3 regions of the Staphylococcus simulans genome follow, and region 3 is predicted to be linked to each of the others. Evidence: predicted binding sites of a transcription regulator. Region 3 holds the regulator's gene; each other region holds the start of a gene.
What was found. The regulator Rex, encoded in region 3, represses fermentation and respiration genes when NADH is low (regulators of the CRP and FNR family bind a similar motif). The targets are predictions, from matches to a motif close to TTGTGAAATATTTCACAA.

Region 1 (4,034 bases), 240 kb from region 3:
TGCTAATGCGTCAGAAATGTAGTCACCATTTAAGTTCATAGTTGCTACTACATCATACTCAGCAGGACGCGTTAAGATTTGTTGTAAGAAGATATCAGCAATTGAGTCTTTGATAATGATTTTACCATCTGCAACTGCTTGATCTTGGATTTTGTCCGCTTCTTCTTTACCTTTTTCATCTACTAAGCGATCATGTTGTTGCCAAGTGAATACTTTATCACCGAATTCACTTTCAGCTAAATCATAACCCCATTGTTTGAATGCACCTTCAGTAAATTTCATGATATTACCTTTGTGCACTAATGTAACTGATTTACGATTGTTATCAATCGCATATTGGATAGCTGAGCGTACTAAACGTTCAGTACCTTCTTTAGATACAGGTTTTACACCGATACCAGAAGTTTCAGGGAAACGAATGTTTTTAGCACCCATTTCATCTTGTAAGAAATCGATTAATTTCTTAGCTTCTGGCGTACCTTCTTTAAATTCGATACCTGCATAGATGTCTTCAGTATTTTCACGGAAGATAACCATGTCAGTGTCTTCTGGACGCTTAACAGGAGATGGAACACCTTTGAACCAACGTACTGGACGTAAGCAAGCATATAAGTCTAATGTTTGACGTAATGCTACGTTTAATGAACGAATACCGCCACCGATTGGTGTAGTTAAAGGTCCTTTGATTGCGATTAAATACTCTTCAATCGTATCTAAAGTTTCTTGTGGTAACCATTCGCCAGTTTCATCATATGCTTTTTGACCAGCTAAGATTTCTTTCCATTCGATTTTTTTCTCGCCATTATAAGCTTTTTCAACCGCTGCATCTAATACACGGCTTGCTGCTCTCCAGATATCTGGTCCAATACCATCACCGATGATAAATGGAATAATAGGATTATTCGGTACTAATAAACCGTCTTCTTGTTTAACAATTTTTTCTGGTGCCATTCTAAATTCCTCCGTTAATATAAATTTTGTGATTAATGATTCAAGAATGTCGCTGTTAAAAATTAGCGCTCTTCAATTGGTAAATACTTACGATTTGTTTCACCGATATATTGAGCACGTGGTCTCATAATACGATTATCTCTATATTGTTCGAAAATATGTGCTAACCAACCTGCAGAACGACTGACTGCGAAAATTGGAGTAAATAAATCATGTGGAATATCCATGCTGTGATAAACAGTCGCACTATAGAAGTCAACGTTAGCAATAATGCCTGTACGTTCTTTCATTAAGTCTTCAATCGCTACTGAGATATCATATAAATGTTTTCGACCTGTCTCATCCGTAATTTTTTTACTCATTGTTTTTAAATATTTCGCACGTGGATCTCCGTCTTTATAAACACGGTGTCCAAAGCCCATGATTTTCTCTTTGTTTTTCAATTTATTATCAATATATGGTTCAACTTCATCCACTGAATGAATTTCAGATAACATGTTCATAACACGTTCGTTTGCTCCACCGTGTAAAGGCCCTTTTAATGAACCTACAGCTGCAACAATACCTGAATACATATCTGATAAAGATGATACTGCACAACGTGCTGTAAATGCTGATGCATTCAATTCATGGTCAGCATGCAATACCAATGCTTTGTTAAATGCTTCAACTTCAATGTCTGTTGGCTCTTCACCACGTAACATATATAAGAAGTTAGCTGCATAGCATAAGCCTTGTTTAGGATAAACTGGCTCTTTTCCTTGTCTTACACGTTCAAATGACGTCACAAGTGATGCCATTTTTGCTTGGATTCTAATTGCACGTTCTAATTTTTCTTCATCCGTTTCTGACTCTGCATTTTCATCAAAGTGTGCAATATAAGAAACTGAAGTTCTTAATGCTGTCATTGGATGAACGTCGTCTGTTGCATAATCTTCGAAATGCTCATAAACTTTTTGGTCTAGTTTTGCATACTCATATAATTTTTCTTGCAACTTGTTCAATTCGTCTTTCGTCGGAAGTCTGTAATTCCATAGTAAGAATACAACTTCTTCAAATAATGCGTTTTCTGCTAAATCATCGATGTCATAACCAGCATATGTCAATTGGCTATCGATAATTGAGCTTACCTTTGTTTCAGCTGCAATTACCCCTTCTAAACCTTTATGCAATTCTGCCATATTAATTTCCCCTTTTCTATAACAAATTGAAATGGCTTTCATTTAGTATTATATCCAATATTAACGGTTTTGTGAACAATTTCGAAACTTTGTATAAAGCGGTTACATTGCTCAAACAGCTAAAACAACCTGTTCAGACCATATCTCATTGCCTTTATTGGTATTATATTACATTTTTATAGTTTTAAGTAACGAAAACCCATGCAAATTAACCGATTATTTTTAATTTATTATCATTCATCATAACTTAAATTCATTGATAATTGCATGAAAATTCTCAATATTTTTAAAAACCATTTGTCATATTCTATGGATATGTGCATAATATTATTAAGGTGCAAAAAGGGAGTTGAATTAATTTATGTCAAACAATTTACAAAGAGAATTAAGCAATCGGCACATACAGTTAATCGCAATTGGCGGTGCGATCGGTACTGGATTGTTCTTAGGGGCAGGACAAACGATTGCGATGACGGGACCTTCGATTTTATTAACGTACATCATTATTGGTTTAATGTTGTTTATGTTTATGAGGGGTTTAGGGGAAATCTTAATTACAAACACAAAATTTAAATCATTCGCAGATGTGACAAATGAATATATCGGACCCTTTGCTGGGTTTGTGACAGGTTGGACATATTGGTTATGTTGGATTATCACAGGGATGGCAGAAGTTACAGCCGTAGCGAAGTATGTCAGTTTCTGGTGGCCTGAAATTCCTAACTGGGTCAGCGCTTTAGTCTGTGTACTTGTTTTAATGGCATTCAACTTATTAAGCGCAAAACTTTTTGGAGAATTAGAATTCTGGTTCGCAATTATCAAAGTTACGACAATCATCGTGTTAATCGTTGTCGGATTAGGTATGATATTCGTTGCTTATGAAACTAAATTCGGTCATGCGAGTATCACACACCTTTATGACCATGGTATTTTCCCTAAAGGTGTATCAGGTTTCTTCATGTCTTTCCAAATGGCACTCTTCTCATTCGTAGGGATTGAGTTGATTGGTGTAACAGCTGGTGAAACAAAAGACCCTGAAAAGATTATTCCTAAAGCAATTAACAGTGTACCTGTACGTATCTTACTATTCTATGTAGGATCACTTGCAGTAATTATGTCAATCATTCCTTGGTATAAAGTAGATCCTTCTGACAGTCCATTCGTAAGATTGTTCGCGTTAGTCGGAATACCTTTCGCAGCAGGTATCATCAACTTTGTTGTACTGACAGCTGCTGCATCATCTTGTAACAGTGGTATTTTCTCAAACAGCCGTATGTTATTCGGTTTATCAAGACAAGAACAAGCACCACCTGTTTTCAACAAAACAAATAAAAATGGTGTGCCGCACATTGCGATCTTTGTTTCATGTGCATTATTACTTATCGCAGCATTATTGAACTATATTTTCCCAGATGCAACATTAGTATTCACATATGTAACAACAGTATCAACAGTTTTATTCTTAGTAGTTTGGGCATTGATTATCGTTGCTTATATTAACTATCATAAACGTAATCCAAAAGCACACAAAAATTCAATTTATAAATTGCCAGGTGGACGTTTCTCAGGATACATGATTTTATTTTTCTTCATCTTTGTATTCGCATTGCTATTCGTCAACCCGGTAACAAGAACTGCAGTATTTTTATCTCCAATCTGGTTTATCCTTTTAGGATTAATGTACTGGAGATACACACAACAACTTAAGAAACATCAATCATAAAAATTAAAAATACGCACCCTAACAAAATGCGTTTACTCACTTTTAGAGTAAGCGCATTTTGCTTTGTCTAAAACCTATCCTATCCTCTTCTATCCCCTATATGAGCCCCATAGATTAACAACACTCTCTTTATTATAAATATCATATCCGGTGTTATATCATGCTTAAAACAATGCATA
Region 2 (4,034 bases), 620 kb from region 3:
CAGTGATGATAATATCTTTTAGTTCACTGATTAATGGTTCTTTCGGGTTAGCAGTTGTACATTGGTCTTCGTATGCAAGTTCAGCCATACGGTCTACTGTTTTATCTAATACTTCTTGTGTTAAACCTTGTGCTTTAAGATTCATTTCGATACCTACGCTTTGACCTAATTCATAAACAGCATCTGCCAAAGCTTCCACTAAATCTTCTGTTGTTTTACCTTTTAAGCCTAAGAATTTTGCAATATCTGCATAATCTTGATCTGCTCTGAAGTAATCATATTTAGGGAACATCGCATGTTTTTGTGGATCTTTCGCATTATATCTGATGACATGCGGTAATAAAATCGCATTCGTACGACCATGCGGAATGTTGTATTCTCCACCGATTTTATGTGCAATTGAGTGACTGATTCCTAAGAATGCATTAGCAAACGCCATACCTGCAAGTGTTGAAGCGTTATGCATACGTTCTCTTGCATCTGGATCTCCATCATTCGCTGAAGCTTTTAAATCATCGAAAACAATTTTAATCGCTTGTAAGCTTAAGCCACGTGTATAATCACTCGCCATTACGGATACATAAGATTCAATTGCGTGTGTTAACACATCCATACCTGTATCAGCAGTGACCCCTCTCGGCACACTTAATACAAATTGTGAATCTACGATAGCTACATCTGGCGTCAAGGCATAATCTGCTAATGGATATTTGACATGTGTATCACTATCTGTGATAACCGCAAATGGTGTAACTTCTGAACCTGTACCTGAAGTGGTTGGAATACAAACCATTTTCGCACGTTGTGCTGGCATAATTTTATAAGCACGTTTACGAATGTCTAAGAATTTTTGTTTCGCACCGAAGAATGATAAATCTGGGTGTTCGAAGAATGCCCACATACCTTTCGCCGCATCCATAACAGATCCGCCGCCGATTGCGATAATTGTATCCGGTTGGAATTCAACCATTAACTCTAAACCTTTATAGACAGTGTTAGTTGATGGGTTGGGTTCAACATCGCTAAAGATACGCACATCAGGTGCATCATTACGTCGTGCTAGTACTTCTTGTACACGTTTCGCATAACCAAGGTTTACCATGCCTTCGTCTGTCACGATTACAACACGTTCAACTTCTTTCATTTGCGTTAAATACATAAGTGAGTTTTTCTCAAAGAAAATTTTAGGTGGAAGTTTGAACCATTGCATATTATTTCTCCTTTTAGCGATTGTTTTTATATTGATTAAATCGACAGCTGAAACGTTATGAGAAACTGAGTTATGTCCATAAGAGCCGCAACCTAATGTCAATGATGGAATCATTTCATTATAGATATTACCGATACCACCTTCAGCTGATGGAGAGTTGACTAACACACGACAAGCATTCATGCGAATACCGAATTCTCTTTGTAAAGCTTCATCTTCTGTATGCACGACTGCAGTATGACCTAAGCCGCCTAAATTAAGCATACCTTCACATAATTCTAAGCCATGTTCACGGTTTTCTGCTTTCACCATTGCGAGTACTGGAGATAATTTTTCACGAGATAACGGATAATCTGGTCCTACACCTTCAAGTTCCGCAATTAACATTTTCGTACCTTCAGGCACTTTGATTCCGACTGATGCCGCAATTTCAGTGGCTGGTTTACCTACGATATCTGCATTGACTGCACAACGATCTTCACGCATCACGATACTTTCTAATTTAGATAATTCTTTTTTCTTCACTACATAACATTGATGTGCTTCAAATTCTTTTTTCACTTCATCATAGATTTCTTTATCTACAATGACACCTTGTTCAGAAGCACAAATCATGCCGTTATCAAAAGTCTTAGATACAATGACATCATTGACTGCACGTTTGATTTTCGCAGACTTTTCGATATATGCCGGTACGTTACCTGGTCCTACACCTAATGCTGGCTTACCTGTTGAATACGCAGATTTCACCATACCTGCACCACCTGTCGCAAGTACTAATGCCACTTTGTCATGGTTCATTAATAATTTAGTTGCTTCTAATGATGGATGTTCAATCCATTGAATAATATGTTCTGGTGCTCCTGCTTTGAGTGCTGCTTCATAAATGACTTTCGCCACAAGTGCAGAAGATTGTTGTGCACTTGGATGGAAAGCGAAGATAATCGGGTTACCTGTTTTAATTGCGATAATTGCTTTAAAAATTGTTGTAGAAGTCGGGTTCGTTGTCGGTGTTACACCACATACTACACCGACAGGTGAAGCTACATACGTCAAACCGCGTTGTTCATCTTCATCAATGACACCAATCGTTTTATTGTATTTGATAGATTGCCAGATATATTCTGATGCATATAGATTCTTGATAGCTTTATCTTCATAAATACCACGGCCTGTTTCTTCATAGGCAGCTTTCGCAAGTTCCATATGTTTGTCTACAGCTGCCATTGCCATCGCATGAACAATGTGATCAATTTGTGTTTGATCAAGCTTTGCTAATTCACGTAATGCATGTTGTCCATTTTCTGCAAGTGCATCAATCATTTGTTGCGTGGGATTAATTTCAGGTTGTACTTCTGTTGGTTGTTTCTCATTTTGAGTAGATGTAGTCATTTCTATTTCCTCCTCGACATGAATGCTTCTGAATTACTTTGTGAATTATTTCACAAACAGAATATCCTATTTTTTACTTGGAGTAAATGAAAAACACATATTTTTATTTTATTTCGTTACGATTGTGTGAACATCATAATTAAACAAATTCATATAAGACTTAGAACCGCAATTAGTTAAGCGCTTACATTACCCTTGTTAATTGTTCTGAAAAAAATTAAGTTGTTGTGAGCATATCAATTCCTATTTCACATTGAGCAAGGTAAAATAAATTTTACTTAGATGATCATTTAAGGAGCAGTTGATATTTTAGAAGTCACTGCTTAATTTTTTACCAACTATGTTTACGAACTTGAACATAAGGAAAAAGTAAAATAAACACACAAATTTGGAGTGATAAAGCATGCAAACTGTTCTAGGAAGTAATGGCCAAATCGGCCACGAAATTGCAAGAGAACTTTATAAAAATTACACAAAAGACATTCGTTTAGTCGGCAGAAAACCTAAAAAAATTCATGATAGTGATGAACTCGTTGCCGCAGATTTAATGAACTACGCAGAAGCATACCATGCGATTGAAGGCAGTGATGTTGTTTATTTCGCAGTTGGCTTGCCTGCCAATTCTGAAATGTGGGAACAACGCTTCCCTGTCATGATGAAAAATGTTATTAAAGCTTGCCTTGAAACCAATGCTAAACTGGCTTTCTTCGATAACACATACATGTATGAAAAAAACGCAAATGTACAAACAGAATCTAGCCCATTTGTACCTGTAGGACGCAAATCAGTGGTCCGTGCACAGATGGCTGAAATGGTCCTCAAAGCGATGAATGAACAAAATTTACAAGTGGTAATTGGTCGTGCACCTGAATTCTATGGTCCTGATAAAACACAAAGTATTACCAATACTTTAGTATTCAATCGTATTAAAGCTGGCAAAAAAGCGATTATTCCTGTCAGTGCTTCAGTGTTGCGTACTTTAATTTGGACACCAGATGCAAGTCGTGCGCTAGCGTTACTTGGCAATACACCAGACGCTTATGGCCAAACATGGCATTTACCAGTAGCCGGCAGTCTGACTTATGAGAAGCTCATCAAAAAAACAGAAGCAGTACTCAATCAAAAAATCGGCTACCATGTCTTACCAATGTGGGGCTTTAAAATTGGCAGCTTATTCAATGATCAAGTCAAAGAACTGATGGAATTACTACCAAGATATAAATACAATAATATTTTCAATTCAGATAAATTTAAGCAACGTTTCCCAGAATTCCACATCACTTCTTACGATGAAGGAATTAAAACAGTATTTAATGCTTAAACAGGGTATTTAAGAAGAAGTGGGCTTTTCCATAGAAAGAAGGTTAAAGTATGAAAAAAATTATGATAGTCAACACAAGTACAGATCATTTCGGTGAATTTTCAAAACCAA
Region 3 (4,034 bases):
TTTTCGATTTCACCTGTATGATTTTTCACTGCATGCAGTTGCGTGAAAGGTGCTTCAATAACAGCATCTTTACTTTTTGCTGAGTATATAAAATGTGTCTGCTGATTGATCTCTATCGCACTGCCGCCTTTAATCCCCTCATCATCAAATAATCCGTCTGGTTTTAACATAATCTGTTCTGTAGGATTTTGTATTAAATCAGGAGTTTGATATGCGTAACTATAGCTTAATCCATTATTAATCGTAAATGGATACCATACATGACTTATTAAATAATGCTTGCCATCAAATAATAGACCATTCGGTTTACCCGCTGAACCAAATGGCGGCTGTAAATGGAATGTTTGTTTATACGGTGAAGAAGCGAACTTGTCTTTGAGTTCAGCAATTCTTTCAACTGGTAGTTGTTCTATTCGTTGCGTTTCTACTTCATTTATCCAATCTTGCATCAACCATGTCCTCCTAATTAAACGTTTATCATCATTTCTTTTATTTTAGCATATTTATATACGCCCACCTATCCTCTTTTTCATACTGATTTCTATCTATGACATTTATATCAATTTTATAAGATAATACTTGTGCTTAATCAATTAATAACTTAGGGTAAATTTATACCCTTGCAATTTGGTCAATTGTATATTAGGATAAACCTTATCAACATTATCGGAAAAGAGGGATTAAATGATTTGGATGATTATCAGCGGTCTAATTGTGGGGAGTTTACTAGGATTTGTAATGCAGCGGACACGATTTTGTTTAGCCGGCGGATTTAGAGATATGTATGTTCAAAAAAATAATAAAATGTTTTACGCTTTACTCATTGCAATTTCTGTTCAAGCAATTGGTTTATTAGCTTTCACAGCGATAATTGGCAAACCTTTAGATAACGGAACATTCCCAATTATCGGAACAATTGTTGGATCATTTGTTTTCGGTGTTGGAATTGTATTAGCTGGCGGTTGTGCCACTGGTACTTACTACCGTGCTGGTGAAGGTCTTATCGGCAGCTGGTTAGCTTTAGTTGCTTATGCAGTATTCTCAGCTATTACTAAAGCAGGATTGTTAAAACCAGTGATGGAAGGTCTTAATTCAAAAACTAATGTTAATGCAGATATGTCAACAAGTACAGGTATTCCTGCTTGGGTTTGGGTAATTGTCATTACAGCAATTACAGTGTTCTTTGTGGTTAAAACAGTACGTAAACCTAAACCGAAAATTGCAGTCCCTAAATTAAAACAAAAATTCACAGGTGTACGTCACTTCTTCTTTGAAAAGAAATTCCACCCATTCGTAGCAGCAATTATTGTTGGATTAATTGCGTTACTTGCTTGGCCAATGAGTTATTCAGCAGGCCGTGAAGGTGGTTTAGGTATCACTACACCTTCTTCAAATTTAGTACAATTTATCATCACAGGTAAAACATCATTCTTAGACTGGGGTGTATTCTTAGTCTTAGGTATTTTCATTGGATCTTATATTGCAGCTAAAGGTTCACGTGAATTTGCTTGGAGATTACCAGATAAAAAGACTTTAAGAAATAGTGTTATCGGCGGTGCATTAATGGGATTCGGCGCTTCAGTTGCCGGCGGTTGCTCAATTGGTAACGGCTTAGTTGCAACAGCAGCATTATCTTGGCAAGGCTGGATTGCTCTTGCATCAATGATTTTAGGTACTTGGTTAATGAGTTACTTTATCTTTATTAAACCAATGAAAGCATTACGTAAAGCACCTGCTAAAACAACTGCTTCAAGACCTGCAACACAATCATAATTAAGTTAAAATAGCCATAACGAATAAAAAGTTTTAAACAAAGGAGAATGAAACTATGGTATACGAACTAGGAACAGTCGGAATGGTTTGTCCTTTCCCTCTTATCGAAGCACAGAAGAAAATGGAAGAATTAGAAGTCGGAGACGAATTGAAAATTGACTTTGACTGCACACAAGCGACAGAAGCTATCCCAAACTGGGCAGCTGAAAAATCTTACCCTGTAACAAATTACGAACAATTAGGAGACGCTTCTTGGACAATTACAGTTCAAAAAGCCTAAACTAAAAAAGGAGTTTGCATTGAATGAAAATTCAAGCAAACTCCTTTTCTTTATTTACGATTCATATTATTCATAAAGAAGAGTAAAGACTGTAATTCTACCCCTAAATCAATATGATGTACTGATACATTATCAGGTACATCGATACGTGAAGGTGTAAAGTTTAAAATACCTTTTACGTTACTAGCGACAAGTTGATCAGCAACTTCTTGTGCTGCTCTTCCAGGTGTTGTGATAATCACTACATCTAAATTGCCTTTTTTCAAAATATCATGAATGGCATCCATGTCTTTAACTACAACTTTTCCAATTTGCGTACCGACTACATCCGCGTCAATATCAAACGCTTCTGTAATCACCATATCATCGTGGATTGAGAAGTTATATGAAAGCAATGCTTTCCCTAAGTTCCCTACGCCGACTAAACCAATACGAATTACATCACTTTCGCTGATTTCGCCTTTAAAGAATTCTAATAAACTCTCCACATTGTAACCATAACCTTTTTTACCCAGCTCACCAAAATATGAAAAATCTCTTCTGATGGTAGCTGAATCAATATCCAATGCTTCACTGATTGTTTTAGAATTCACTCTATCTATCCCTTTTTCTTGAAGGGTATTCACGAATCGGTAATATAAGGGTAATCGTTTCAAAGTCGCGCGAGGAATTTTATTGTTTTGATTAGCCAATTTATTTTCCTCCAAATCTTTCTAACTACTATCCCAAACTTTATTCAGTTCAACCATAATAAAACTATACTTTTAATCGTATGAAGTTATGTTAATTTAGCCATGGAGTTGTGAAAAGTAGTCATTTTATCGACTATTAGCAGATTATAGTATTATCATAGTTAATAATGCTGTACAACAATACTCAGCTTGTTTCTGGAATCATTTTTTATTATTTAAGTATACCGTATGATTTCAGAAATTGGAATGACTGTATTATCAACATTTTAGTGAATACGCTCTTTATTACACTAAAACATCCATAATTGCATTTGTAAATTACAGCAATGTACTAACTATTATACGATTAGAATTTTGTTTTGAACACATTTTTTTAAAACAAATCATAATTAATGGTCTGTATTAAATGTGTATTGACACAAATTTCTGATAAAATATTCAATCTTTTAATTTCGCGTGATATGTTAGGAATTCATGTCAATTGCGCTTATAATAGTAACTAAGCGACGCTTTTTAGGAAGGAGGACTACGAGATATTTATAGACAAATCTCGTATAAATTTGAATGATATTACTACAACTAAACAATGTCTCAAAATCCTTCGACGGGGAAGAAATCTTTAGTGATGTCCACTTTGAAGTAAAGAGTCATGAAAAAATAGGCATTGTCGGCAGAAATGGCGCTGGCAAATCAACATTAATGAAAATCATTGCTGGTGTGGATGGTTATGATAGCGGCAATGTCTCGAAAATCAAAAATTTAAAAGTCGGTTATTTAACACAACAAATGACCTTAGATACTGACCATACCGTATGGGAAGAGATGTCTAAACCTTTTGCGTATCTTAAACAAATGGAACAAGAGATGCAGGCGGAAACTAATTGGTTAGCCAATCATGCTGATGAATATGAATCTGAGACTTTCAAAGACCATATGGCAAGATATGAAGCTTTGTCTAACCAATTTGAACGCTTAGAGGGGTATCAATTTGAAAGCAAGATTAAAACGGTCTTACACGGATTAGATTTTAACGAAGAAGATTTCAATCGTTCAGTAAATGATTTCAGCGGTGGTCAAAAAACACGTTTGTCACTCGCACAAATGTTATTGAGTGAACCTGATTTATTATTACTTGATGAGCCGACCAACCATTTAGATATGGAAACAACACAATGGCTCGAAGATTATTTGAATTACTTTAAAGGTGCTATCGTTATTATCAGTCACGACCGCTTCTTCTTAGATAAAACGGTCAACCAAATCTACGATGTCGCACTCGGTGCAGTTCA

Region 1: MUA87_RS05815 (citrate synthase) is a predicted target of Rex. The motif match lies at 2,202-2,219, and genes of this name have one in related genera.
Region 2: adhE (bifunctional acetaldehyde-CoA/alcohol dehydrogenase) is a predicted target of Rex. The motif match lies at 2,641-2,658, and genes of this name have one in related genera.

The regions. Positions count from the first base shown of each region.
Region 1 is NZ_CP095100.1:1,252,647-1,256,680, reverse strand. Features, by position in the region: gene icd (NADP-dependent isocitrate dehydrogenase) at 1-951, opposite strand, end outside; gene MUA87_RS05815 (citrate synthase) at 1,014-2,132, opposite strand; gene MUA87_RS05810 (amino acid permease) at 2,494-3,855, shown strand.
Region 2 is NZ_CP095100.1:396,280-400,313, reverse strand. Features, by position in the region: gene adhE (bifunctional acetaldehyde-CoA/alcohol dehydrogenase) at 1-2,602, opposite strand, end outside; gene MUA87_RS01495 (NAD-dependent epimerase/dehydratase family protein) at 3,006-3,923, shown strand; gene MUA87_RS01490 (type 1 glutamine amidotransferase domain-containing protein) at 3,974-4,034, shown strand, end outside.
Region 3 is NZ_CP095100.1:1,015,215-1,019,248, reverse strand. Features, by position in the region: gene MUA87_RS04535 (glycoside hydrolase family 32 protein) at 1-449, opposite strand, end outside; gene MUA87_RS04530 (YeeE/YedE family protein) at 685-1,773, shown strand; gene MUA87_RS04525 (sulfurtransferase TusA family protein) at 1,829-2,053, shown strand; gene MUA87_RS04520 (redox-sensing transcriptional repressor Rex) at 2,104-2,745, opposite strand; gene MUA87_RS04515 (ABC-F family ATP-binding cassette domain-containing protein) at 3,310-4,034, shown strand, end outside.